DNA from 4 places in the Paenarthrobacter sp. NPDC092416 genome. Region 1 is predicted to be linked to each of the others. Evidence: riboswitches for the same ligand, from Rfam matches in the RefSeq annotation. Region 1 holds a riboswitch; each other region holds the start of a gene.
The links. Region 1 has a riboswitch for thiamine pyrophosphate ahead of thiO (glycine oxidase ThiO). Riboswitches for the same ligand answer to the same signal wherever they lie in the genome.
Positions count from the first base shown of each region.

Region 1 (5,730 bases):
GCGGTTGACCAGCTGTTCCATGGCGTCCACCAGTTCCACGGCATCAGGCAGAAGCGTGTGCTCGTCGGCAATGACCTCCAGTTTGACCCAGTCCGTCTCCAACGCCTCACGGGCAAGTTCGGCTGTCATGACGGCGTCCTTCGCAGTGAAACACCCTGCCGTGTTCGGAAGGACCCTGATGTTGTGATCCACCAGGAGCTGAAACAGCGAGCCTGTCTCGGCCGGCGAGTATCGGCGCATGGCAACTGTGGTGAGTTCCGTACCCGAGGCCAGCAGAGCAGCGCCCAGCCCGTCGAGGCTCGGGGCGCCCCCAGTGCCCATGATGAGGCGCGAGCCGAACTCAACACCGTCAATCACCAATGCATCGGTGTGAACGTCAATGTTTGTTGTGGTCATGGTTCAGCCTCCCTGTACTGCGGTCACGAGTTCGAGTTCATCGCCGTCTGCGAGCGCCGTGGCAGCCCACTGGCTGCGCGGAACCACTTCGGAGTTGCGGGCGACGGCGACACCCAGCTTGCCGCCGTCGGTCGCCTGTCCGAGGTGGTCCAGAACGCGGCCGGTGATGGCGGTGACGAGGGTGCTGACTGAGGCGTTATCCGACACTGCGTGGTCGGCGCCATTGAGTTTGATGTTCATGCTGGGTCCTTGCTGGCGATGGGTGTGGCGGACGTCAGGAGTCGTGGTGTTGATCCGATGCCGGTAGCGGTGTGGCCGGCGGTGAACCGGTCCGGCCGGAACCTGGTCCATCTGGGATCTGTGATGCCCTCCATCAGCTGAGCGGTGATCTTTGCCGCTGCAGGCATCAGGAGGACACCGTGGCGGAAGAAACCAGTGGCGATCACAAGCCCGGCGACGTCGCCGTCGTGCCCGGCGGCGCGTCCCAGCAGCGGTGCGTTGTCCGGGGTTCCGGGGCGGGCACGGGCTGTGGCTTCCAGGAGTTCCAGCTCGGCGACCGCAGGAACCAGGACCTGGGCGTCGCGCAGCAATTGGTACACACCGCCGGCGGACACGGCATTGGACGATGCCGAGAGGCCATCCTCACGTTGGGTGGCTCCGATCACCACAGTGCCGTCCTCACGGGGCACGATGTATACGGGAACTCCACGCACCATGCCGCGGACTGTGGAGGTGACCAGCGGCCTGAGGTGTTCGGGGACACGGAGTCGGAGAATGTCGCCATAGACGGGGCGCAACGGGAGGGCGAGTCCGTCCGGCAGGCCGGCGAGGCCGGCAGCACCCAGGCCGTTCGCCACCACGGTCTCCTCCGCGCGAATCACGTGGCCGGATGCGACCGTGGCTCCGCAGACCCTGTCATCGTCCCAGTCGAGCCTGACAGCCGACGAGGCCATGGCGAAGCCATCGGCTGCGCCGCCGACCCAGCTGGCGTCTGCTGGTGTGTGTGCCGCAAGGCTTGCGATGAGGCGACGGGCAAGCTTGCGAGGGTCCACCTGATGGTCGGCCGGGATGTCGAACGCACACGAGATTTGCGGGCTCAGGAGCGGTTCCCGCTCGCGTGCCTGGCGAAGCGCCAACGGTTCAACGTCCAGCCCGTTGGCCACCTGCACCGATCGCAGGTCCGCCAGCGCCCGACGGTCCGCGGCATCCGCGCCAACGGCCAGGGTCGACGTCGTGCGGTATCCGGTGCCGTCTCCGTCGGAGGGCAGGAGCGTTCCAACGAAACCCGGCCACAGTCCTGAGGACTCCAACATCAGTTCGAGGAGATCTTCTTCCTGGTAGTGCAATTCGCTGACCGGAGCGAGCATGCCCGCGGCGGCGAACGTGGCGCCGGTGGCTGGTTGAGGATCGATGAGCACGACCGAGCGGCCGCGTCGCCTTGCCTCCTCGGCAATGCCCAGGCCAATGATGCCGCCGCCGATCACGGCAACGTCCGCGTGCAGCAGTTGCGAGGTTCCGGGGGTGTGGTCCGATGCTCCCATGGGTTTCCTTCCCTACGCCGGTATTAGCCGGATCAGGTCAAGCGGTCGGCGCTGAAGCCCTCTCAGCCGGACGGTCATATGACGCAGTCTCGGCTCCCGCAGTACGTGCCCAGTTTAGAGGAACTACTCTGGTTTTCATGACCCAGCATGATGTCCACACCACAGCCCGCCTCTACCTGTGCACCGATGCCCGCAAACAACGAGGCGATTTCGAAGACTTCGTCGACGCCGCATTTGAGGGCGGCGTGGACATCATCCAGCTTCGCGACAAGACGCTCGAGGCCGGAGAGGAACTGGAAGTCCTGGAGGTTCTCCACAAGGTCGCGCACCGCCACGGACGGCTCTGGTCGGTCAACGATCGGGCCGATGTTGCCAGTATTTCCGGGGCTCCCGTATTCCACATAGGACAAAAAGACATCCCCCTCCGAGCCGCCCGCCACCTGCTCCACGACCCCACCGTGATTGGTCTCTCCACCCACACCCCTGAGCAGATTGACGCAGCGATCGCAGCTTCCCCGGGCCGCAGTGGGCTGGACTATTTCTGCGTGGGCCCAGTGTGGGCAACGCCTACCAAACCTGGACGCGCGGCAGTTGGCCTGGACTTGGTCACATATGCCGCAGAAGCCGTGAAGCGGGCTGACGAGGAGACGGTCGGGGGCGTGCTGCTTCCTTGGTTTGCCATCGGCGGCATCGACCTCACCAACGTGGAGCAGGTTGTCGCGGCGGGCGCGAGCCGGATCGTCGTGGTCCGCGCCATCACTGAAGCAGAAGACCCGACGGCGGCAGCCAAGGCGCTGGTCGAAGCCCTCGGCGCGTAGCACAACTGTCCGTTGGGGTCTCTGCCGAACCACTTCAAGCGGTCAGGCCGAGGCCCGTCATGCGTTGACTGTGGCGCCCTGCCAACTCCGCCGTCAAGGCAGTCGCGGTTTCCCGGGCATCCCCTTCACCCCGCAACATGGGACCGAGGAGGGGATGCTCCATGGCCACCCGCTGGGCTTGGGTGAGCGCCTCTCCCACCAGCCGTCGGCCCCACAAGGCAAGTCTCGAGGACAAACGGGGGTCCTCTGACAGGGCCCGACGCAGCAGGACCCGTAGAACCTCCGTGGCCTGATCGGAAGCGGTAATTTTCTCGACGAACTCCTGGGTCCCCGCATCGAGGTAGGCCGCCACCGCCCGATAGAAATCGGACGATACGGTGTCGATCACGTACGCCTTCATGATGGACTCAAACCAGTCACCGGGCCTGGTCCGCTCATGGAAATGGTCAAACGAGCGCTGGAACGGGAGCATGGCCTCGTCGGGGTCTATCCCCAACCCGTTGAGCCTGGCAGTGACCATGGCGAAATTTCCGTAGGCACCCACGGCAATTTTGGCCAGAACCGCCCGGTCATGCAGCGTCGGCGCATATCTGGAGTCCGAGGACAGCCTGCCGAAGGCTGACAACTCGCCGTAAGCCATGGCTCCGAGCATCTCCGCCACGAGGTGCCCAGGGGAAGGAATGCCAGACCAGGATGTGCCCATGATCCAAGACTATCCGCCGATTTCGGGCTAACCTGATTTTCGTGCCACATCATCGGATAGCGCCCAACGTCACCGACGCATCGAACCAGCTCGCAGAGGCATTTGCCGCGTTGAGGACCGAGCTGGAGCTCCCGGGGGTCTACCCTTCTGCGGCCGTTGAGGAAGCCCGCGAGTCCGTGGAACACCATGGGCTGCCGGATCGGGATCTGCGTGACGTTCCCTTTGTGACAATCGACCCCGCAACGTCCACGGACCTGGACCAGGCGCTCTTCATCGATCGTGACGGTGAGGGGTACAAGGTTCTCTACGCGATCTCGGATGTCCCGTCTTTTGTAGCTCCCGGCGGGGCCCTGGATGCCGAAACACGGCACCGCGGACAGACGTTCTATGCACCGGATGGCAGGATCCCGCTCCACCCCGAGGTCATCAGCGAGAACGCCGGAAGCCTGTTGGCCGACCAGGATTGCGCGGCATACGTCTGGGAGTTTGCGCTCGACGCCGAGGCCAACGTCGTGTCCGTCCGTGTTGCCAGGGCAACAGTCCGCAGCCGCGCCAAGCTCAGCTACAAGGGAGCCCAGGAAGAGATTGACGCCGGCACGGCGCCTCCGGTTCTCCAGCTCCTCAAGGAGGTTGGACTCAAGCGCGTTGAGCTCGAGCGCTTGCGCGGTGGAGCCAGCCTCAACATGCCTGAACAGGAGATCGTCCAAGTGACGGATTCCGGAGGATACAGAATCGTAGCTGCGCCTTCTCTCCCCGTTGAAGACTGGAACGCCCAAATCTCCCTGATGACCGGAATGGCCGCCGCGCAGCTGATGCTCGACGGAAAAGTCGGCATCCTGCGCACCATGCCAGCGCCGGAAGAACGTTCCCTGCTCCACTTCAAACGCCAAACAAAGGCACTCGGCAAGCCATGGGACGGAGAGGTCAGTTATGGCGAATACTTGCGGACCTTGGACGCCTCGGACCCGAGACAACTCGCCATCCTGCATTCAGCGGGCATGTTGTTCCGCGGCGCAAGCTATACCCCGTTCGACGGCGAGGTTCCGGCCAACGTCATCCAGTCGGCCATCGGCGCACCCTATGCCCACACCACCGCTCCCCTGCGGCGGCTCATCGATCGTTTCGTCTTGGTGATCTGCGAGGCACTGAGCAATGACCAACAGATCCCTGGCTGGGCCCGCGAAGCACTTCCTTCCCTTCCTGAGATTATGGCGGGCTCGGACCAACTGGCCTCCAAGCTGGAGCGGATGGCCTTGGATGCGGTTGAAGCCGCGCTTGCTGTGAACCACATCGGCCAGGAGTTCGAGGCGGTTGTTATTTCCGGTTCGAAGCCGCCCAACGGCAACGGCAACGGCAACGGTCCTTCCGGCATTGTGCAGATCGCGGAGCCTGCAGTGACTGCCCGCTGCGAGGGCGAACTTGAGCCTGGCACCAAGGTCAGGGTGAAGCTTGTGAAGGCGGACATCGCCACGCGGGAGATCCGTTTTCAACTTCTTCCCTAGCGCAGATCCGCCCCGATCCGGGCTTTGAGGCTCCCAGAGGATAGACTGACCCTGTAGTAATGGATGCCCGGTCGTTGATTCAGTTCATTTTTGAAGTCAACAAGCCCGCCCCTACGCGATCTTGAGATGTGCCCGCTGGTCACCAGTGCCAGTACTTAGATAGCCCGCGATCGGCTTCCACTGGATTTGCTTGTGCGCCCGTTGTGCTCCGGTACGGCTCCGCCGCCGCCGTTGAGCACGCAGCGCCAATGCCCAAATGAATAAGGAAACTCCCCTGTGAGTGAATTGCACACCCATGAAGTCTTGACCGACTCCACCGGAACCGAATCGATCGAACCCGAGGAAACCATTACCTCGGACGAGACACCCCATGAGATCGAAGAAAAGTCCTTCGCTGACTACAACGTCCGTGCCGACATCGTCGAATCGTTGGCCGACGCAGGCATCACCCACCCGTTCCCCATCCAGGCCATGACGCTGCCTGTGGCCCTCAGCGGCCACGACATCATCGGCCAGGCCAAGACCGGTACCGGCAAGACCCTTGGTTTCGGTATCCCTGCCCTCCAGCGCGTTGAAGGCCGGGATGACGCAGGCTACGCCAAGCTCGCAGTGCCGGGTGCCCCCCAGGCGTTGGTGATCGTTCCAACCCGTGAACTCGCAGTCCAGGTTGCCAATGACCTCCAGACGGCGTCCCGCAAGCGCAACGCCCGCATCGCCACCATCTACGGCGGCCGCGCCTACGAGCCCCAGATCGACGCCCTCCAGAAGGG
Region 1 covers NZ_JBIVQG010000001.1:646,513-652,242, reverse strand. The annotation lists gene ACIQC5_RS02935 (thiazole synthase) at 1-396, opposite strand, end outside; gene thiS (sulfur carrier protein ThiS) at 400-636, opposite strand; gene thiO (glycine oxidase ThiO) at 633-1,937, opposite strand; TPP riboswitch at 1,930-2,047, opposite strand; gene thiE (thiamine phosphate synthase) at 2,075-2,755, shown strand; gene ACIQC5_RS02915 (ferritin-like fold-containing protein) at 2,790-3,458, opposite strand; gene ACIQC5_RS02910 (RNB domain-containing ribonuclease) at 3,500-4,960, shown strand; gene ACIQC5_RS02905 (DEAD/DEAH box helicase) at 5,237-5,730, shown strand, end outside.

Region 2 (5,730 bases), on a different contig from region 1:
GGGCGCGTCGCGCCATGCCGATGGTCTGCCACTCCTCAGCCATGAGCCCTACCAGGCGCATCGCCGCCAGGGAACCCAGGACAAACCGATGGGGCAGCCGCGCCTTCTGCGCCAATGCATCGGCCAGGTCAGTCGGGTCGGTGCAGGTCATGAGCAGGATCGCCGGCAATGCGATCGCGAGGCCGCGCAACATGAAACCCAGCCCCAGCTCGAGGGAACCTTCGCTGATGGACCAGAGTCCGACGTCGAGCAGTATCGCGCCGCTGTCCGCCGCGACAATCGCGGTGCTCCAGCCGCCGATCGCTGCCGCGAGAATCAGAGGCCAGGCGCGCTGCCACAGCAGTCTGATGGTCAGTCCAGCCAGCGGGAACAGCGCCAATTCCGCAACGAGCGCCGTGGACGCAGATACCCAGTCGATGGACAACGCCAGCACCAGCGATATCAGGAACACCGAAACAAATTTGGCCAAGGGGTTGGCGCGGGTGAGGAGGGCATGGTTGCCGCGAAGATTCAGGGCGTCCCTCATGCTGCACCGGCTTCCTGGCGGGCTGGATTTCCTTGCCCGCCAACTTCTGGTCCGCCCAAGGCTTCCTGTGCGCTGATGGGGTCCAGCCGCAGTTCCATGCCACCCAGGACTGAGCTGAATTCTTCATCATGCGTTACCGAGACCACTGCCGTCCCGGCGTCGAGCAATTCCGACAGGAACGAGGCGAGTTCTGCCCACGTATTGGCGTCTTGGCCGAACGTGGGCTCGTCGAGCACCAGGACTTTCGGATGGGCCGCCAGGACAGTGGCCACCGACAACCTGCGCTTCTCTCCTCCGGACAGTGTGTAAGGGTTCGCGTCCACCAGGTGCGTGAGCCGGAGCCGCTCCAGCAGTTCGTCCACGCGTTCCTCGCCATGCCCCAGATGCTTGGGTCCAAACATCAGTTCATCCAGGACCTTGCCCGTGACGAACTGGTGCTCAGGCTCTTGGAAAACGGTCCCGATGCGCGAAATCAGCTGGTCGGCCTTCCACTTGTACGGGTCAATTCCCGCTCCGTCGGAAAGCTCGACGGCGGCACTCACCTTGCCGTCCACCGGCGCCAAAAGACCGGCCAACGTGAGCGCAAAGGTGGACTTGCCGGCTCCGTTGGGCCCGGTGACGGTGAGTGCCTGACCAGCCCTGACCTGCGCGCTGATGCCTGACTGGACGGGCACAGGGGGGATGGTTTTGAAGCCCTTTCTCCGTGGCTTTTCGCGGGAAACGGCCAAATCCTGGGCCGCGAGGAGGAGCTGGGATGCATGGTGATTGTCGGTTCGGGAGCGGGTTGCCGGGACGTACCCGGGCACCCATACACCGGCTGCCATCAGCATGGTGCGGGCCTCAGCCAGGACCTGATCCGGCGGGCCGTCCAAGAGGACGCCCGGTGTGCCGGAGCCTATGCCGGGTCCTGCAGCCGACCCTGGCTGCAGGACCACAATCCGGTCCACCAGGTCCTTCCACACGGACACCCGGTGCTCGACAACCACCAAAGTAGCGCCGGTCTTGTCGAGGCAGCGGCGCACTGCGTCGCGGACCTCAAGGACCCCGACGGGATCCAGGTTGGCCGTCGGTTCGTCCAGGAGGATCAGTCCCGGTCGCATCGCCAGGATGCCCGCAAGGGCAAGCCGCTGTTTTTGCCCACCGGAGAGGGCTGCCGTCGGGTGGTCCAACGCCAAACCGCCGCCTGCCGTGGTGCGCAACCCAACGTCGTCGAGCGCTTCATGCACGCGCGCCCAGATCTCATCCCGGGGCACGGCGAGGTTCTCGGCGCCGAAGGCGACGTCGTCACCCACCCGTGAGAGGACAACCTGGGTCTCCGGGTCCTGCTGCATCAGACCGGCGCGGCCTCGCTGCTCGCGGGGAGCTACGCCGTCGATCAGGAGGGAACCGGTCTCGTCGGAGTCGTCTTCCTCGTCGCCCAGCACGCCGGCCAGGGCATGCAGAAGGGTGGACTTGCCGGCGCCCGAAGGACCCAGCAACAACACCCGCTCACCAGGCTCAATCCGGAGATCGAGGCCCTGGATAGCGTGCGTGGAACGGCCGGCATGCCGCCAACCCCAGCCTTCGGCGGAGATGGCGGCAGGCCGTACCCGGTTGCCGTTACGCGTGGCCGACATCAGTTGAAGACGGGCTCCGAAGCGGCCTTGCGCGATGCAAATGCGCTGAGCACACCCGTCTTGGACAGGCCACGCGTGGCAACCCAGGACAGCGCGCCTGCGATGATCGCGCCGGACAGGGTGCAGAAAGCGATGTAGGCGAGCTTGTCCACAGCTTCGTAGGCGATGTTCCAGCCCCACGGCATGAAGGAGTCGTTGAGGCCGCAGAACAGGCCCGCGCCTGCGCCTGCGAGGAGCGCGGTGGGCAGGTTGAACTTCTTGTACCGGAACGCTGCGAAGACGAGTTCCGCGCCCAGGCCTTGGAGAAGACCAGAGATGAGCACGGTGGTCCCGTACTGGGAACCCATGATCAGTTCACCGGTTGCGGCGACGGCCTCACAGAACAGGGCTGCACCCGGTTTGCGGATAATGAGCATGCCCAGGACGGCCGGGATCATCCAGCCACCGGCGATCAGGCCGGTCAGGGGAGGATACGTTGCGTTCATGGGAATGGATACGATTGCGGCGCCCTGGGACCATGCCCAGAAGATCACGCCGCCGGCGATGGCAATCAGCGCTGCCACCACGATGTCTACAACACGCCAGTTATAACTGGTCTTCTTCACGTTTGCCGTGGTCATTTCTGCCTCCTGAGGTACAGGAGGGGAAAGTGCTACCCGGATTCTCCAGCCGGCCTGCGCCGCCCGGATCCGGACACTCTGAGAAGCTCGACTCCCTTGCGCCGGTACTAACCGGATCAGGTTCGAGGGTCTGCGGCTGTCCGCACTCTCAGCGCCCTCGCGGTGTCCTGCATCGCTGCAGAGCCCGACGGCGGCGCTCCCCTGTCGTTATCAAATCTGCCCTTGTGGGCGTGGTTCAGTTTACACCTGCGACTGTTTTGGCGCTTCTGTCCAGTCACAAACCGGTTGGCTCCACGGTGCATCCGTTGGTGGCGCACGTTGCGAGGCCCGCTCTGCGCCCCATCCTCCCGCAATAGCGCGCACACCAGGCCCCACAACAAGACCTGCGAGAATGATCCAGCAGACTCGACGCGGCAAAGGGGCACTTTCATGACGGACCTTCCTCCAACGAACCTCCCCGGCTCGCCCGACTCCGCGCCACCGGCACGGTTGGCTGCAAGCGTCATCCTTCTCCGCGATGCGCCGGGCGGGCTTGAAGCCTTTGTCCAGCACAGGGTCACCACCATGGATTTCGCGGCAGGAATGGTGGTCTTCCCGGGTGGGCGCGTTGACCCGAGCGACAGCGAGGGGTGGGACTACCCCACAGATCTGCTGAACACCCACGCGGCTGATTGGCATCTCAGTTCCATCGCGGCTGATCCCGGAAAGGCCCGCGAGAACGCCGGGACCGTACTGACCGCGGCCCTCCGCGAGGTCCAGGAGGAAGCCGGGCTCAGCCTGACCGGCGACGAGCTTCGTCCATGGGCCAACTGGGTCACTCCGCCGGATATGCCCAAGCGCTTCGATACCTATTTCTTCGTGGCCAAGCCTGCACCCGGAGCCGAGCCCAAGCACCAGACCACCGAGGCGTGGCAGTCCCTGTGGATGCCGGTGCAGCAGATTCTCCATGCCGAGGCTGCCGGCACCTTGGACCTTATGCCGCCCACGTACTTCCTGCTCAACGAAGTCGCCGCGCTGGGAACAGTAGACGCGGTATGGTCGGCCGAGCATGTTGTTGTTCCGGTGTTGCCGCAACCCGGCTCCATGGCAGCGTTCCTGAAAGAGCGGGAAAACCGCCGCTAGTCGCCAACCGTCCCGGGTTGTGAGGCTAGGCTGGGGTGCATGAACCTCTTCTTCAAGTTGCTTGGTGCCGGTGTCAGTGTCGGAGCGGGACTCATCGGCAGCAAACTGGTCAACAAAGGCTGGGAAAAGGCGACGGGCAACAAGCCGCCCAAGGGCAATGACGACATGGAAACAAGCCTGCGTTCAGCGTTGTCCTTCGCACTGATCTCGGCAATCGTGAGCACGCTCATCCAGGTCCTTGCGAGCCGTGGCACCCAGCGCGCAATCGCGCGCTTCGCCAAGTCCCAGGACATCGTCTAAAGCAGGCGGCGCTGTAGCCGGCCCCGCTGGAGCTTGGATGAACGGCCGCCCTCAGCGGTCGGCGTCGTGCGTTCCTGCCTCCGACGCTTCGCCGGCAGCCCTCTGCACCACGGCCTCCAACTCATCTGTGGTGAGCAGTTCGCGGTGTCCGTGCTTGGTGCGGTAGGCCGAGCGTCCAACCATGTGCGCAGAAACGGGCGCAGTCAGCAGTTGGAAGATCCATGCCACAACCAGGATGGGCCACACCCACCATGTGCGCATTTGCAGGCCAATCGCCGCGAGCATGAGGAACAACCCCAGGACTTGCGGCTTGGTGGCCGCGTGCATGCGGCTCATGAGGTCCGGGAAACGCAGCAAACCAATTGCGGCCCCGAGGGACATCAAAGCACCCACCACCAGGAACACGGCGGTCACTACGTCAATCACGGCGTCCACGCCTGTGGCATCAGGAGTCATTGCTCTGGTCCCTCCTTTCGGCTACGAAGCGGGCAACGGTCACCGAGCCGATGAATCCGATAACGGCGAGGGCCACCAGCAGCATCAAGTTGTTCAGGTGACGGTTCATGGCCATGTCGATCGCCAGGGCAGCGCCAAGAATGGCGAGCAGGACGTCCGAGGCCAACACCCGGTCCAGCAACGACGGTCCGATGGCGATGCGCACAATGGCTCCGGCCGCAGCCAGTGTAAGGATCACTGCTGTGACCACCAGGACGATTTCCTTCACAGCGCTGCCCTCTCGCTTCCGGTTGCCTGCTCCGATTGGAGTGCCTCGGCTTCTTCGCGAGTACCCATGATGCGGATCAGCCCCGCTTCAATCTGCTGGACTTCCCGGCGGATTTTGTCGATGTCGGCATCGTTGTGGATGTTGATCGCGTGCAGGTAGAGGGTGGACGTGGAGCGGTCCACCTCCACCACCAGCGAGCCCGGAATCAGTGAGATCACGTGCCCGGTTGCCGTCACCATCAGGTCTGAGTGGCTCCGCAGCGGAACAGCGACGACGGCGCTGCGCACTGAAGGTCCTTTCACGGCCGCAAGGTAGAAGATCAGGAAGCTCGCTGCCACCACCTTGGCGAGGAACATCAGGGCGAACGGAATGGCGCGGAGTACGTTGAACCTGCCGCTTAGCTCTACGGGCGGGAGGTAGAACAGCTTGGCCACCACCACGGCAATGAGGGCGCCGAACAGCAGATTGCCGGGGCTGAAGTCCCTCCACAGTGCGCCCCACACAATGACCAGCCAAATCAGCAGGGGCAGCTCTGTGCGGAAAGAGATCGGTTTGCGGCTCATCGAACTCCACCTGACTGCCCGATTGGGGGTACCACGGCGGAGTCACCCAGGACCGAGTGGATGTACGCCGTGCGGTCGAGCATGATCTCCGCGGAACCGCCTGCCACGTGGAAGAGCGGGCCTGCGAAGACGGTCAGTGCGACGCCGAAGACCACCAGCCCCGCCGTCGAGCCCACCATCGTCCGGGGAAGCACTCCCACGTTCCCGGGAGCCATGAGCACGGGGTCAGGGAATTCCGCATCCTCGGGCTTGCGCCAGA
Region 2 covers NZ_JBIVQG010000012.1:87,266-92,995, forward strand. The annotation lists gene ACIQC5_RS19250 (energy-coupling factor transporter transmembrane component T family protein) at 1-526, opposite strand, end outside; gene ACIQC5_RS19255 (ABC transporter ATP-binding protein) at 523-2,142, opposite strand; gene ACIQC5_RS19260 (ECF transporter S component) at 2,142-2,762, opposite strand; TPP riboswitch at 2,838-2,975, opposite strand; gene ACIQC5_RS19265 (NUDIX hydrolase) at 3,192-3,884, shown strand; gene ACIQC5_RS19270 (DUF4235 domain-containing protein) at 3,924-4,184, shown strand; gene mnhG (monovalent cation/H(+) antiporter subunit G) at 4,236-4,640, opposite strand; gene ACIQC5_RS19280 (monovalent cation/H+ antiporter complex subunit F) at 4,630-4,908, opposite strand; gene ACIQC5_RS19285 (Na+/H+ antiporter subunit E) at 4,905-5,471, opposite strand; gene ACIQC5_RS19290 (Na+/H+ antiporter subunit D) at 5,468-5,730, opposite strand, start outside.
Region 2: it holds a riboswitch for thiamine pyrophosphate, as region 1 does, so the genes downstream of both, ACIQC5_RS19260 (ECF transporter S component) here and thiO (glycine oxidase ThiO) in region 1, are expected to answer to the same signal.

Region 3 (5,730 bases), on a different contig from region 1:
GGATCCACGCGTCTGGAAGCCAAGAAGCAGCGCCGCCGCGAGTCCCGTGAGACCGGACGTCGCCGCCAGGTGATTACCGAGGCCGAGTTCCTTGCGCGTCGCGAGTCTGTTGACCGCCAGATGATTGTCCGCCAGCGCGACGACAGAATTCAGATCGGTGTCCTGGAAGACGGTGTGCTTGCGGAGCACTTCGTGTCCAAGACCCAGCAGGACTCTTTGATTGGCAACGTTTACCTGGGCAAGGTCCAGAACGTGCTCCCGTCCATGGAGGCGGCATTCGTTGACATCGGACGCGGCCGCAACGCTGTGCTCTACGCCGGTGAAGTGAACTGGGACGCCGTCAACCTGGAAGGTCAGCCGCGCCGGATCGAGAACGCGCTGAAGTCGGGGGATTCCGTTCTGGTGCAGGTGACCAAGGACCCCGTGGGCCACAAGGGTGCCCGCCTGACCAGCCAGATCTCGCTGCCGGGCCGCTACCTCGTGTACGTACCGGGCGGTTCCATGACCGGCATCTCGCGCAAGCTTCCCGACGTCGAGCGCAACCGTCTCAAGCGCATCCTGAAGGACCGTTTGCCGGAGAACGCGGGCGTTATTGTCCGCACGGCTGCCGAAGGTGCTTCCGAGGAAGAGCTGACGCACGACATCAACCGTCTTCGCGCCCAGTGGGAAGGCATCGAAGGGCAGGCGTCCTCCACCAAGGTCCTGGCACCGGAACTTCTCTACGGCGAACCGGACCTGACTATCAAGGTGGTCCGTGACGTCTTCAACGAGGACTTCTCCAAACTGATCGTCTCCGGCGATGACGCATGGGACACTATCGAGGCCTACGTCACGTATGTTGCCCCGGACCTGGTGGGTCGCCTGGAAAAGTGGACCAAGGACCAGGACATCTTCTCGGCTTGGCGGATCGACGAGCAGATCCACAAGGCACTGGACCGCAAGGTCTTCCTGCCCTCAGGTGGTTCGCTGGTCATAGACCGCACCGAAGCCATGACTGTGGTGGACGTCAACACGGGCAAGTTCACCGGCAGTGGTGGAAACCTTGAAGAAACCGTTACCAAGAACAACCTTGAAGCGGCCGAAGAGGTGGTTCGGCAGCTGCGCCTCCGCGACATCGGCGGCATCATTGTCATCGACTTCATCGACATGGTCCTTGAATCCAACCGGGACCTGGTCCTCCGGCGCCTGGTGGAATGCCTGGGCCGCGACCGCACCAAGCACCAGGTAGCCGAAGTGACGTCGCTGGGTCTCGTCCAGATGACGCGCAAGCGCATGGGTACCGGCCTTTTGGAAGTCTTCGGCGAGCAGTGCGAGCACTGTGCCGGCCGCGGCGTGGTCACCCACGACGAACCCGTCGAGCACCGCCGGGCCAACGTCGTAGCGGCGGAGCACCACCGCCCGCACACCGAAACCCAGCAGCCGCCCGCCCGCACCGAGCGCAAGCGCCGCCGTGGCAAGGGCGGGGGACAGGCTACTGCCGACGCTCCCGTGGCCGTTCACACCTCGGCGTCCGCTCCTGCCGCGCACGCACCGGCGCCGGAAACCACCGATCCGGTCCGCCAAGCAAAGGCAGAAGCCACCCGGGCGGCATTGGCCACCATTGCGGCGGCCGCACACGCAGCACACTTGCACGACGACGAACTGCATCGGGCGGCCGAGGAGCAGGCACATCTTGCGAGCCATGAAGAGCACTCCGGCGGCGCCGCTGCCGGTTCTCCTGCCGGTGGCGGCCAGGATGCGGCCTCACGTGAATCACGATCGACGCCGGTTCTGCGCTTCGGGGGCGAGGAAGTTGCCCTTCCGTTCGTAGAACATGCCGAGGAAGTGTCCTCCGGTAAACCGGCCATGAGCTTGGACCTCCTCGCCGAGGCCTTCTCGCATCTTGGGGCTGCGCCGGTTGCTGAAACCGAAAGTCCCGTTGCGTCCCAGCCGGCGCAACGGGAACCGAAGGCATCGTCCGAAGAACTGGATGGATACGCTGAGGAAGCCCACGAGGCCTCTTCCCGTTCACGCGGTCGCCGTGGTCGCCGCAACCGCAGTGCCAGCCGGGCGCAGGGCGCAGCCAACGAGACCAGCGTGGAGCACCACGAGGTAGCTGCCTCCAGTGGGGGCGGCACGGCGCATGAGGCCAAGGCGCCCACCGTAGCGCCGGCCAAGCCCGTGGCAGCCAACGAGCCCATCATTCTCGGAGTCGGCGTGCCCGCTTCCGAGCTGTAGGTTCCCGCCACTGCGCAGCTGTACATCGCCGGGCCCCGGCAGAATCCGTGACCAACGGACTCTGCCGGGGCCCGGCGTCGTTGTCGGCCCTTTTAGGCGAGCATCAGTCGCATCCCGTCGGCAACAGTCACATCCCGCCGATCAAGACGGCACGGTTCCGTTACCAGAGTCCATCCCCGCTAGGCTAGGAAGCTGACACGGGGTGCCGGGCGCAGGGCCAGGCTGAGATCCAGACCCGTTGAACCTGTCCGGTTAGCACCGGCGAAGGGATGTCTTCATGACTTCAGCGTCGTATTCTCCTGTCTACCCGGTAGCCGTTGCTGCGGGTCGGCCAACACCAAGGGTGCTCAGCATCGCCGGCTCGGACCCCTCCGGAGGTGCCGGAATCCAAGCAGACTTGAAGAGCATCGCTGCCCTCGGTGGATACGGAATGGCTGCCATCACGGCTCTCACTGCCCAGAACACCCAAGGTGTCACCGGTGTCCATGTACCCCCGGTGGAATTCCTGCGGCAGCAACTCGATGCCATCAGCAACGACATTTCCCTTGACGCCGTGAAGATTGGCATGCTCGGAGACACAGCGGTTATCGAAGAAGTCCGCAGCTGGCTCGAGAAGGTGCGTCCCGCCGTCGTGGTCCTTGATCCGGTGATGATCGCCACCAGCGGTGACCGCCTCCTGCGGGAGTCGGCCGAAACTGCGCTCCGTGGCCTGTTGCCTCTTGCCGACCTGATAACTCCGAATCTTCCTGAACTTGCCATGCTCCTTGGCGAGCCCGAGGCCCCGGACTGGGCTACTGCCCTGGAGCAGGGGAAGCGCCTCGCGGCCGAATGCGGCAATACCGTCCTGGTAAAGGGCGGCCACCTGGCCGGTACTGAATGTCCTGACGCGCTGGTCAATACCAGTGGATTGTTGCGGCAGGACGTACTGGAAGTCGCCGGACCCCGCGTGGTTACCAAGAACAGCCACGGGACTGGATGCTCCCTATCGTCCGCCCTTGCCACCGTGCAGGCCCGCACGGGGGATTGGGAAGCATCCTTGCGTGAGGTCAAACCTTGGCTGCTCACGGCCCTCACAGCGGCGGACACCCTCGAAGTGGGGCAGGGCAGCGGCCCCGTCCATCATTTCCACCACTTGGCCCAAGCCGCCCGGCCCGGCGACTTCGCAGCCAGGTTGTGGGCAGCTGCCACTGAAGAGCTTGATGCCATCTATGGCCTCAACTTCATTCAGGAACTGCAGTCCGGCGCGTTGTCCGAGTCCCAGTTCAGCTACTACCTGGCCCAGGACGCGATCTACCTTAACGGCTATTCGCGGGTCCTGGCGCGCGCCGGGGCATTGGCACCGAGTGAGGAAGAGCAACTGTTCTGGGCGCGCGGATCACAAATGTGCCTTGAAGTGGAATCGGAGCTGCACAGAAACTGGCTCAGCACTCGTCAGGCATCGACCGAAACAGGCCCGGTCACCAAGTCATACGTGGACCACCTGCTGGCCTCGTCTGCATCGGGAAGCTATGCGGTCCTGTTGGCGGCAATACTCCCGTGCTACTGGCTGTATGCCGAAGTGGGCCAGCAGTTGCACGGGGCATATGTGGAAGCCGGCGCGCCGGCAGGCCACCCCTACGCTGAATGGCTGCGGACGTACGCCGATGAAGAGTTTGCTGCGGCAACCCGGAAGGCGATTGATTACACAGCCACCGCGGCGGCGTCAGCATCCGCTCAGGAATGGGAGGCCATGCTTGAGGCCTTCGCCCACTCGTGCCGTTATGAAACAGCGTTCTTCGATGCTCCGAGGCTGTTCGCTTAGCAGGGGGTTTTGAGCGGTTTTCTGCCGAGACGGCGCGCGCCGTGGCGAAATCCCCGAAACAGGGCCTGCAGGCTGTATGCTCTTTAGGCACGGTGCCGGGCGAGTCCGTTCCAGCTGGTGATGATCATCACGTGGAGACCTCCGGACCCGGCCTCATTTGCAGCCGAAGGCCAAACTAGCGTAATCTTGATCTTCGGTGCTTACGCCAACACTTGGGTTATGCCCCTTGGAATTGTTCATGGGATGACTCGCGGACTTCGATCTGAAGTCCACGGCGTTGAGGCACAGCGCGAACCAGGCCTGATTCCGGCTCAAGGTTCCGCACGCAAATTTAGTAAGAAACGTCGAGAGAAGTGAGTACCCAAGTGGTGTACGCGATTGTCCGCGCAGGCGGCCGCCAAGAAAAAGTTTCCGTTGGAGACTACGTAACGCTGAACCGCGTCCCCGGTGGAGCCGGCAGCACGCTTGAGCTGCCCGCCTTGCTCCTGGTTGACGGTGACAAGGTCACGTCTGCAGCTGCTGACCTGGCCAAGGTCAAGGTTACGGCTGAGATCCTCGAGGACCTCCGTGGTCCGAAGATCGTCATCCAGAAGTTCAAGAACAAGACCGGCTACAAGAAGCGCCAGGGTCACCGTCAGGAACTGACCAAGATCAAGATCACGAGCATCAAGTAACCTCTGGTTACTCTGTTCAGGTTTTTCAGTTTCCCCAGAAATTTAGAGGCAGGCATTTCACATGGCACACAAAAAAGGCGCGAGTTCCACTCGCAACGGTCGTGACTCCAACGCTCAGCGTCTCGGCGTCAAGCGTTTCGGTGGTCAGGTAGTTTCCGCTGGCGAGATCATCGTCCGCCAGCGCGGCACCCACTTCCACCCGGGCGCCGGTGTCGGCCGCGGTGGCGACGACACCCTGTTCGCTCTCGAGGCAGGTGCGGTTGAGTTTGGTACTCGTCGCGGCCGTCGCGTAGTGAACATCGTTGCTGCTGCAGCTGCAGAGTAACAACAAGTTCTGAACCGGTGGAGCGGGCCAAACGGCCCGCTCCACCGTTCTTTTAACCGCATTACAATCAACTAGGGCGCTTCCGGGTGCGCTGGATATAGCAATTTCGCTGGCAACAGCAACAGAGGAGATTCACGTGGCGAGCTTTGTAGACCGGGTAGTCCTGCACGTATCCGGTGGAACCGGCGGCCACGGCTGTGTCTCTGTCAAGCGGGAGAAGTTCAAGCCGCTTGGTGGTCCGGACGGCGGCAACGGCGGAAATGGCGGCGACGTCATCCTGCGCGTTGATTCCCAGACCACCACCCTCCTTGACTACCACCACGCTCCCCACCGCCACGCCACCAATGGTGGCCCCGGCATGGGTGACTGGCGCGGTGGCAAGAACGGAGAAACCCTCATCCTTCCGGTGCCGGACGGCACAGTGGTCAAGACCAAGGACGGCGAAGTCCTTGCCGACCTCGTGGGTGAAGGCACGGAGTTCATTGCTGCTGCCGGCGGCCAGGGTGGCCTCGGCAACTCGTCGCTATCCTCGCAGAAACGCCGTGCCCCGGGCTTTGCGCTGCTCGGCATCGAAGGCGAGTCCAGCGACATCGTCCTGGAACTGAAGTCCATTGCAGACATCGCGCTGGTGGGCTTCCCCTCTGCCGGCAAGTCGAGCCTGATCGCTGCCATGTCCGCGGCGCGGCCAAAGATTGCCGACTACCCCTTCACAA
Region 3 covers NZ_JBIVQG010000007.1:60,853-66,582, forward strand. The annotation lists gene ACIQC5_RS14245 (Rne/Rng family ribonuclease) at 1-2,217, shown strand, start outside; TPP riboswitch at 2,406-2,504, shown strand; gene ACIQC5_RS14250 (bifunctional hydroxymethylpyrimidine kinase/phosphomethylpyrimidine kinase) at 2,495-4,018, shown strand; gene rplU (50S ribosomal protein L21) at 4,384-4,692, shown strand; gene rpmA (50S ribosomal protein L27) at 4,754-5,017, shown strand; gene obgE (GTPase ObgE) at 5,154-5,730, shown strand, end outside.
Region 3: it holds a riboswitch for thiamine pyrophosphate, as region 1 does, so the genes downstream of both, ACIQC5_RS14250 (bifunctional hydroxymethylpyrimidine kinase/phosphomethylpyrimidine kinase) here and thiO (glycine oxidase ThiO) in region 1, are expected to answer to the same signal.

Region 4 (5,730 bases), on a different contig from region 1:
GCATCTGCTGTGGCGCCGGGACGCAAGCCGTCTCCGAGAGAGAACGCGACGTCGTACTTGGCGAAGATTTCGCACAGTTCGTCGAAGTGCGTGTACAAGAAGTTTTCCTGATGGTGTGCCAGGCACCAGCCTGCCATGATCGATCCGCCGCGGGACACGATGCCCGTGACACGGTTGGCCGTCAAGGGCACATACCGCAGCAGCACACCGGCGTGGATGGTCATGTAGTCCACGCCCTGCTCGCATTGCTCGATCACGGTGTCGCGGAAGATTTCCCACGTGAGCTTGTTGGCTTCGCCGTTGACCTTTTCCAAGGCCTGGTAGATGGGCACTGTTCCGATGGGAACGGGGGCGTTGCGGATGATCCATTCGCGCGTGGTGTGAATGTCATCGCCGGTGGACAGGTCCATGACCGTGTCCGCGCCCCACTGTGTTGCCCACTGGAGTTTGTCGACTTCCTCCGCAATGGAGCTCGTGACGGCCGAGTTGCCGATGTTGGCGTTGATCTTCACGAGGAACGCCTTGCCGATGATCATCGGCTCGGATTCCGGGTGGTTGATGTTGTTGGGGATAATGGCCCGGCCGGCGGCGACTTCGCTGCGGACCAGCTCCACGTCGCAGTTCTCCCTCAGTGCGACAAACTGCATTTCCGGCGTCACGATGCCCTGCTTGGCGTAGTGCATTTGGGTGACGGTCTTACCTTCGACGGCGCGGCGGGGCACTGGCTGGGCGCCCTTCCACTCGGCGGACGCTGCTCCGCGGCGCACGGCCGACTTGCCGTCGTCGAGCAGGTTCCTTTCGCGCCCTGAGTACGCCTCGGTGTCGCCGCGGCCTTCGATCCAGGCGGCGCGGAACGGTTCGAGACCCACTACCGGGTCGCTGCCCGGCCCGGCAGTTCGGTACACCTGCAGGGGTGCGTTCGCTTCACCGTTGGGGGAGGGTTCCAAAGCAATCTCCGTGACGGGGACGCGGATGCCGTTCGAGGGGTCCTCCAGCCAAGCCAGCGAATGGGATTTCAGCGACTGCGTGACGGTTTCCGCCGCATTTTGGCCGGTGCTGGACTGTTCTTGGGCAGGGCTGTGCTGTGTTTCTGTGGTGCTCAAAGGATTACTCACTTCCTTCGCCGGCATTACCCGGACAGGTTCAACGGTCGCAGACTGCGTCAGTCCGATCTCAGCCCCTGCAGGGGCCCCCGTGTGGTCGTAGATGAAGCTACCACAGCCGGCACGCTGGTCCCCAGTCATATCCGATCATGTCCATTCCGCAGGCATGGTGCGGGCTAGGCTTTTTCCATGGCTCACATCATCGAATTCAGCGGCACTGTGCTGGTGGCGGCAGATGCGGAACGCCAGGGGCTCTGGTCCGTGGACGGTGTCCTGACGTTCCAGCGCCCTCTGGCGTCCCCGGATAAAGTGCTGGACGGCTGGGTCCTCCCCGGATTTGTTGACGCCCACTGCCACATTGGACTCGGGGCAGGCGGTGCTGTGGACGAAGCGACGACGCTCGCCCAGGCCGAGGCCGATCGCGACGCCGGAACGCTGCTGATTCGCGACGCAGGCTCGCCCACCGACACTCGCTGGGTCCAACAACGCCACGACCTCCCCCGGCTTATCAGGGCAGGCCGCCACATCGCCCGAAGCCGACGCTATCTTCGCGGCTTGGGGCATGAGATTGAGCCGGGTGACTTGGTCGAAACCGTCCGGAAGGAGGCCCGTGACGGTGATGGTTGGGTGAAGCTGGTCGGCGACTGGATTGACCGTGACGCCGGTGACCTCGCAGCGTCCTTTCCCGCGGACGTCGTCCGGGATGCCATCGCGGCCGCCCACGACGAAGGGGCCAGGGTGACGGCCCATTGTTTTGCCGAAGACACCATCGAGGACATGCTCGACGCTGGGATTGACTGCATTGAACATGCCACTGGCCTCTTGCCCCGGCACATACCCCGTCTCGTTGAGCAGTCCGTCCCGATTGTTCCGACGTTGGTTAACATCGCGACTTTTCCGGATATCGCCGCCCAAGCTGCGCCCAAGTTCCCCGACTACGCGGACCATATGACACGCCTTTGGCAGCGTCGCCGCGAAAGGGTGTTGGAGGCGTTTGAAGCCGGGGTGGCCATCTACGCGGGAACGGATGCCGGCAGCGTCATCCGGCACGGCCGGATAGCGGACGAGATGCGGGAACTGCACGACGCCGGCCTGCCGCCGGCCGCTGTCCTCGACGCCGCCTGCTGGCGGGCCCGAAAGTGGCTGGGAGCCGAAGGAATCAGCGAAGGTGCCAGTGCCGACGTCGTCGTTTGCCACGAGGATCCGCGTCGACAGATCGGGACCGTCGCGGACCTCAAGCACATTGTCTTGCGGGGAGAAGTCGTCCGCTAGGAATAAATTGAAGCTTCAAGTAATTTACTAGTATAGAAAGGTGCCGAAAGGCGGCCACCTCAGATTCGGGAGCTTCGAATGACCACAGTATCCAGCCAGGACCTCCTTCCTGCCGAACTCACCATGGGCACAGTCATGCTCAAAGTAGGCGACATGAAGGTCATGAGCGACTACTACCAGCGCGCGCTCGGACTGGATGTAGTGGCCGAGCAGGATGGAGGTCTGTACCTTGGGCGAGTAGGAAAGCCCGTGGTGCACCTGTCCCCGGCGGCTGGCCTCCAGATTCCGGGGCGTGGCGAAGCCGGCCTGTTCCACACGGCAATCCTGTTCGAGGACCAGCCATCGCTGGCCGCAACCATTGCCACGGCCGCCGAGTACCAGCCAAGGGCCTTCGCGGGCAGTGCCGACCACCTGGTCAGTGAAGCCTTCTATTTCACGGATCCGGAAGGCAATGGAATCGAGCTGTACTACGACAAGCCCCGGGAGCTGTGGCAGTGGGACGGCAAGACGGTTGTCATGGACAATGTCGCGCTTCCGCCGCAGCGCTTCCTCCAGCAACACTTGACTGAAAACGCCGTGGCCGGACAGCGGCAGGCCGCCGCCGGCATCGGGCACGTGCACTTGCAGGTGGGCGACGTGCAAACAGCCCAGGACTTCTATGTGGACACGCTTGGCTTTGAAAAGACTGCCGGCTGGCACGGCCAAGCACTGTTCGTTTCGGCTGGGGGCTACCACCACCACATGGCCATGAACGTGTGGAACAGCCGTGGTGCCGGGCCTCGCCGCGACACCCTGGGCCTGGGCGAAGTGGTGATCGAGGTGCCGTCGGGTGATGACGTGGCAGCCTTGGCGGACCGCTTGAAAGTGGCGGGCGTACAGAGCCATCACACGGGTTCTGAGCTTCGGTTCCAGGACCCTTGGCTTAATCAGTTGCGCGTCGCCGTCCGCTAGTCGCGCTGTGGTGGCTGCAGACTGCATTAGGCTGGGCGTAGGCGGCATGGAATCTCTCAGATTCTGTGCCGACGCCCCGTCAGCACGAAGGATTGAGAGTACTTTCCATGGGCTTTGCCGAAATCTTTGTTGCCACCCACGATGAAGCACTCAAGCGGGCAGCTGCCCTGGAACGCGGCGCCGACGCTGCGGCTTCGGCCGTCAGGATTCCCGACATTACCGACTTCGAAGTCGAGCAGCTCGGCGACCTTGCCGGGAAGGCTGTTCACGCCGCCGGCGCGGACTACGAACTGGCCATGGTGGATGTCACCACTGACGCGCTGCTGGGTGTGCCCGAAGCCATGGTGAGGGCCCTGGCGGAACTCCTCACGTACGAAAGCGAGGGCGAGGGCAATGTCCTTGAGGATGTAGCTGACGCTTGGGCGGCCGAGGAAGACATGCCGTTCGGCCCTGATGAGTCCCGTCAGTTCGTCCACAAGCTGGCCACCCTGGCAGCCGACGTGGAAAACGCGGAACGCTCCGGGTTGTATGTCTGGTCCCTCTGACGAGTTCCTTGCCATCCGGAATATGGCGTCGGAGTGGCGCAAGTCGTAAATACTTCCGGCATCTGGCACAATAGACAGGTACTCGATCGGTGCGGCCCCTCTCTCCGTGCCTAAATCTTGTCCTTTGAACCCCCAAGTAAGGCCCGCCCCACGGGTGCAGAACGACGGGTTCGCCTCGTTTCAAGAAACAGGAGTGACCACAAAAGTGGCCGTAAAGATTCGCCTTAAGCGCTTCGGTAAGATGCGCGCACCGTACTACCGCATCGTCGTCATGGATGCCCGCGCCAAGCGCGATGGCCGTGCCATTGAAGAGATCGGCAAGTACCACCCCACCGAAGAGCCGTCGTACATCGAGGTCGCTTCCGAGCGCGCCCAGTACTGGCTTTCCGTTGGTGCCCAGCCGACCGAGCAGGTTGCCGCGATCCTCAAGATCACCGGTGACTGGCAGAAGTTCAAGGGCCTCCCGGGCCAGGAAGGCACCCTGAAGACCAAGGCTCCGAAGGCTGCTTTCGTTGCACCGGAGAAGGGTTCCGTCATCATTCCGGAAGCCATCACCAAGAAGGCCAAGAAGGACGAAGCTGCTGAAGCTCCGGCCGAGGCTGAAGCAGAGACCACCGAGGCTGAGTAAGTTGCTGGCAGAAGCGCTCGAGCACTTGGTCCGTGGGATCGTTGACAGCCCTGAGGATGTCAAGGTCAGTGCCAAGAACAACCGCCGCGGGGAATCCCTCGAGGTGCGTGTTCACCAGGACGACCTCGGACGGGTGATCGGCCGTCAAGGACGCACCGCACGCGCACTGCGCACTGTAGTTGCAGCCTTGGCAGGTGGCGAGCAGGTCAGGGTCGACGTCGTCGACACCGACCGCCGCCGGTAACGCGCTCAGCAATACTTGTCTTAGATCCGGCCCCTTCACCGAATATGGTGGAGGGGCCGGATTGCTTTATCCAACATTTCATTCCGTGTCTGCCCGGCAGCGCGGGCAACAACGAGAATTCAGAGGAACCCATGCAGCTCCAGGTGGCCCGGATCGGCAAACCCCACGGCATCCGCGGTGAAGTTACAGTCCAAGTACTCACCGACGCCCCCGCTGAACGCTTCGTTGCCGGAACGGAATTTGTGGTGGAGCCGGCGTCTGCAGGTCCATTGACCATCCGCAGCGCCCGGTGGAACAAGGACATCCTACTGCTGGGATTCGAAGAAATTGCCGACCGCAATGCCGCAGAAGTGATCCGCGGCGCGAAGCTTTTCATCGAAACCGAAGACCTCGACAACGACGACGATGACGAGGGCTGGTACGAGCACGAACTGGTGGGCTTGGAGGCGCGGGTTGGTTCGCAGGTGGTGGGCAAGGTTGCAGCCCTCAACACCATGCCCGTACAGGACTTGCTCATGATCAAGTCCGAGGATGGCAAGGAGATCCTGGTTCCCTTCGTTGACGAGATTGTGCCAGAGGTTAACGTCGAGGAAGGGTACATCCTCATCACCCCGCCGGCAGGTCTTTTCGAGATCAACGATGACTCGGCGGAACAGCCAAATGACGGCGCCGGGGATGATGCCTGAATGAGGATTGACGTCGTCAGCATCTTCCCGGAGTACCTCGCTCCGTTGGAATTGTCGCTCATCGGCAAGGCCCGTCAGGACGGACTGTTGGAACTCAACGTCCATGATCTGCGCTCTTTCACCACGGACAAGCACCGGACCGTGGACGACACCCCTTACGGTGGTGGCGCCGGAATGGTGATGAAACCGGAGCCGTGGGCGCAGGCTTTGGAGTCCGTGGCCGGGGTGCGCGAAGGCGCCAAACCGGTACTGATTGTGCCTTCGCCCGCAGGGGAGAGGTTCAATCAGGCGTTGGCCTACG
Region 4 covers NZ_JBIVQG010000016.1:14,465-20,194, reverse strand. The annotation lists gene thiC (phosphomethylpyrimidine synthase ThiC) at 1-1,103, opposite strand, end outside; TPP riboswitch at 1,099-1,206, opposite strand; gene ACIQC5_RS21370 (amidohydrolase family protein) at 1,293-2,375, shown strand; gene ACIQC5_RS21365 (VOC family protein) at 2,454-3,326, shown strand; gene ACIQC5_RS21360 (hypothetical protein) at 3,434-3,871, shown strand; gene rpsP (30S ribosomal protein S16) at 4,077-4,499, shown strand; gene ACIQC5_RS21350 (RNA-binding protein) at 4,501-4,743, shown strand; gene rimM (ribosome maturation factor RimM) at 4,875-5,429, shown strand; gene trmD (tRNA (guanosine(37)-N1)-methyltransferase TrmD) at 5,430-5,730, shown strand, end outside.
Region 4: it holds a riboswitch for thiamine pyrophosphate, as region 1 does, so the genes downstream of both, thiC (phosphomethylpyrimidine synthase ThiC) here and thiO (glycine oxidase ThiO) in region 1, are expected to answer to the same signal.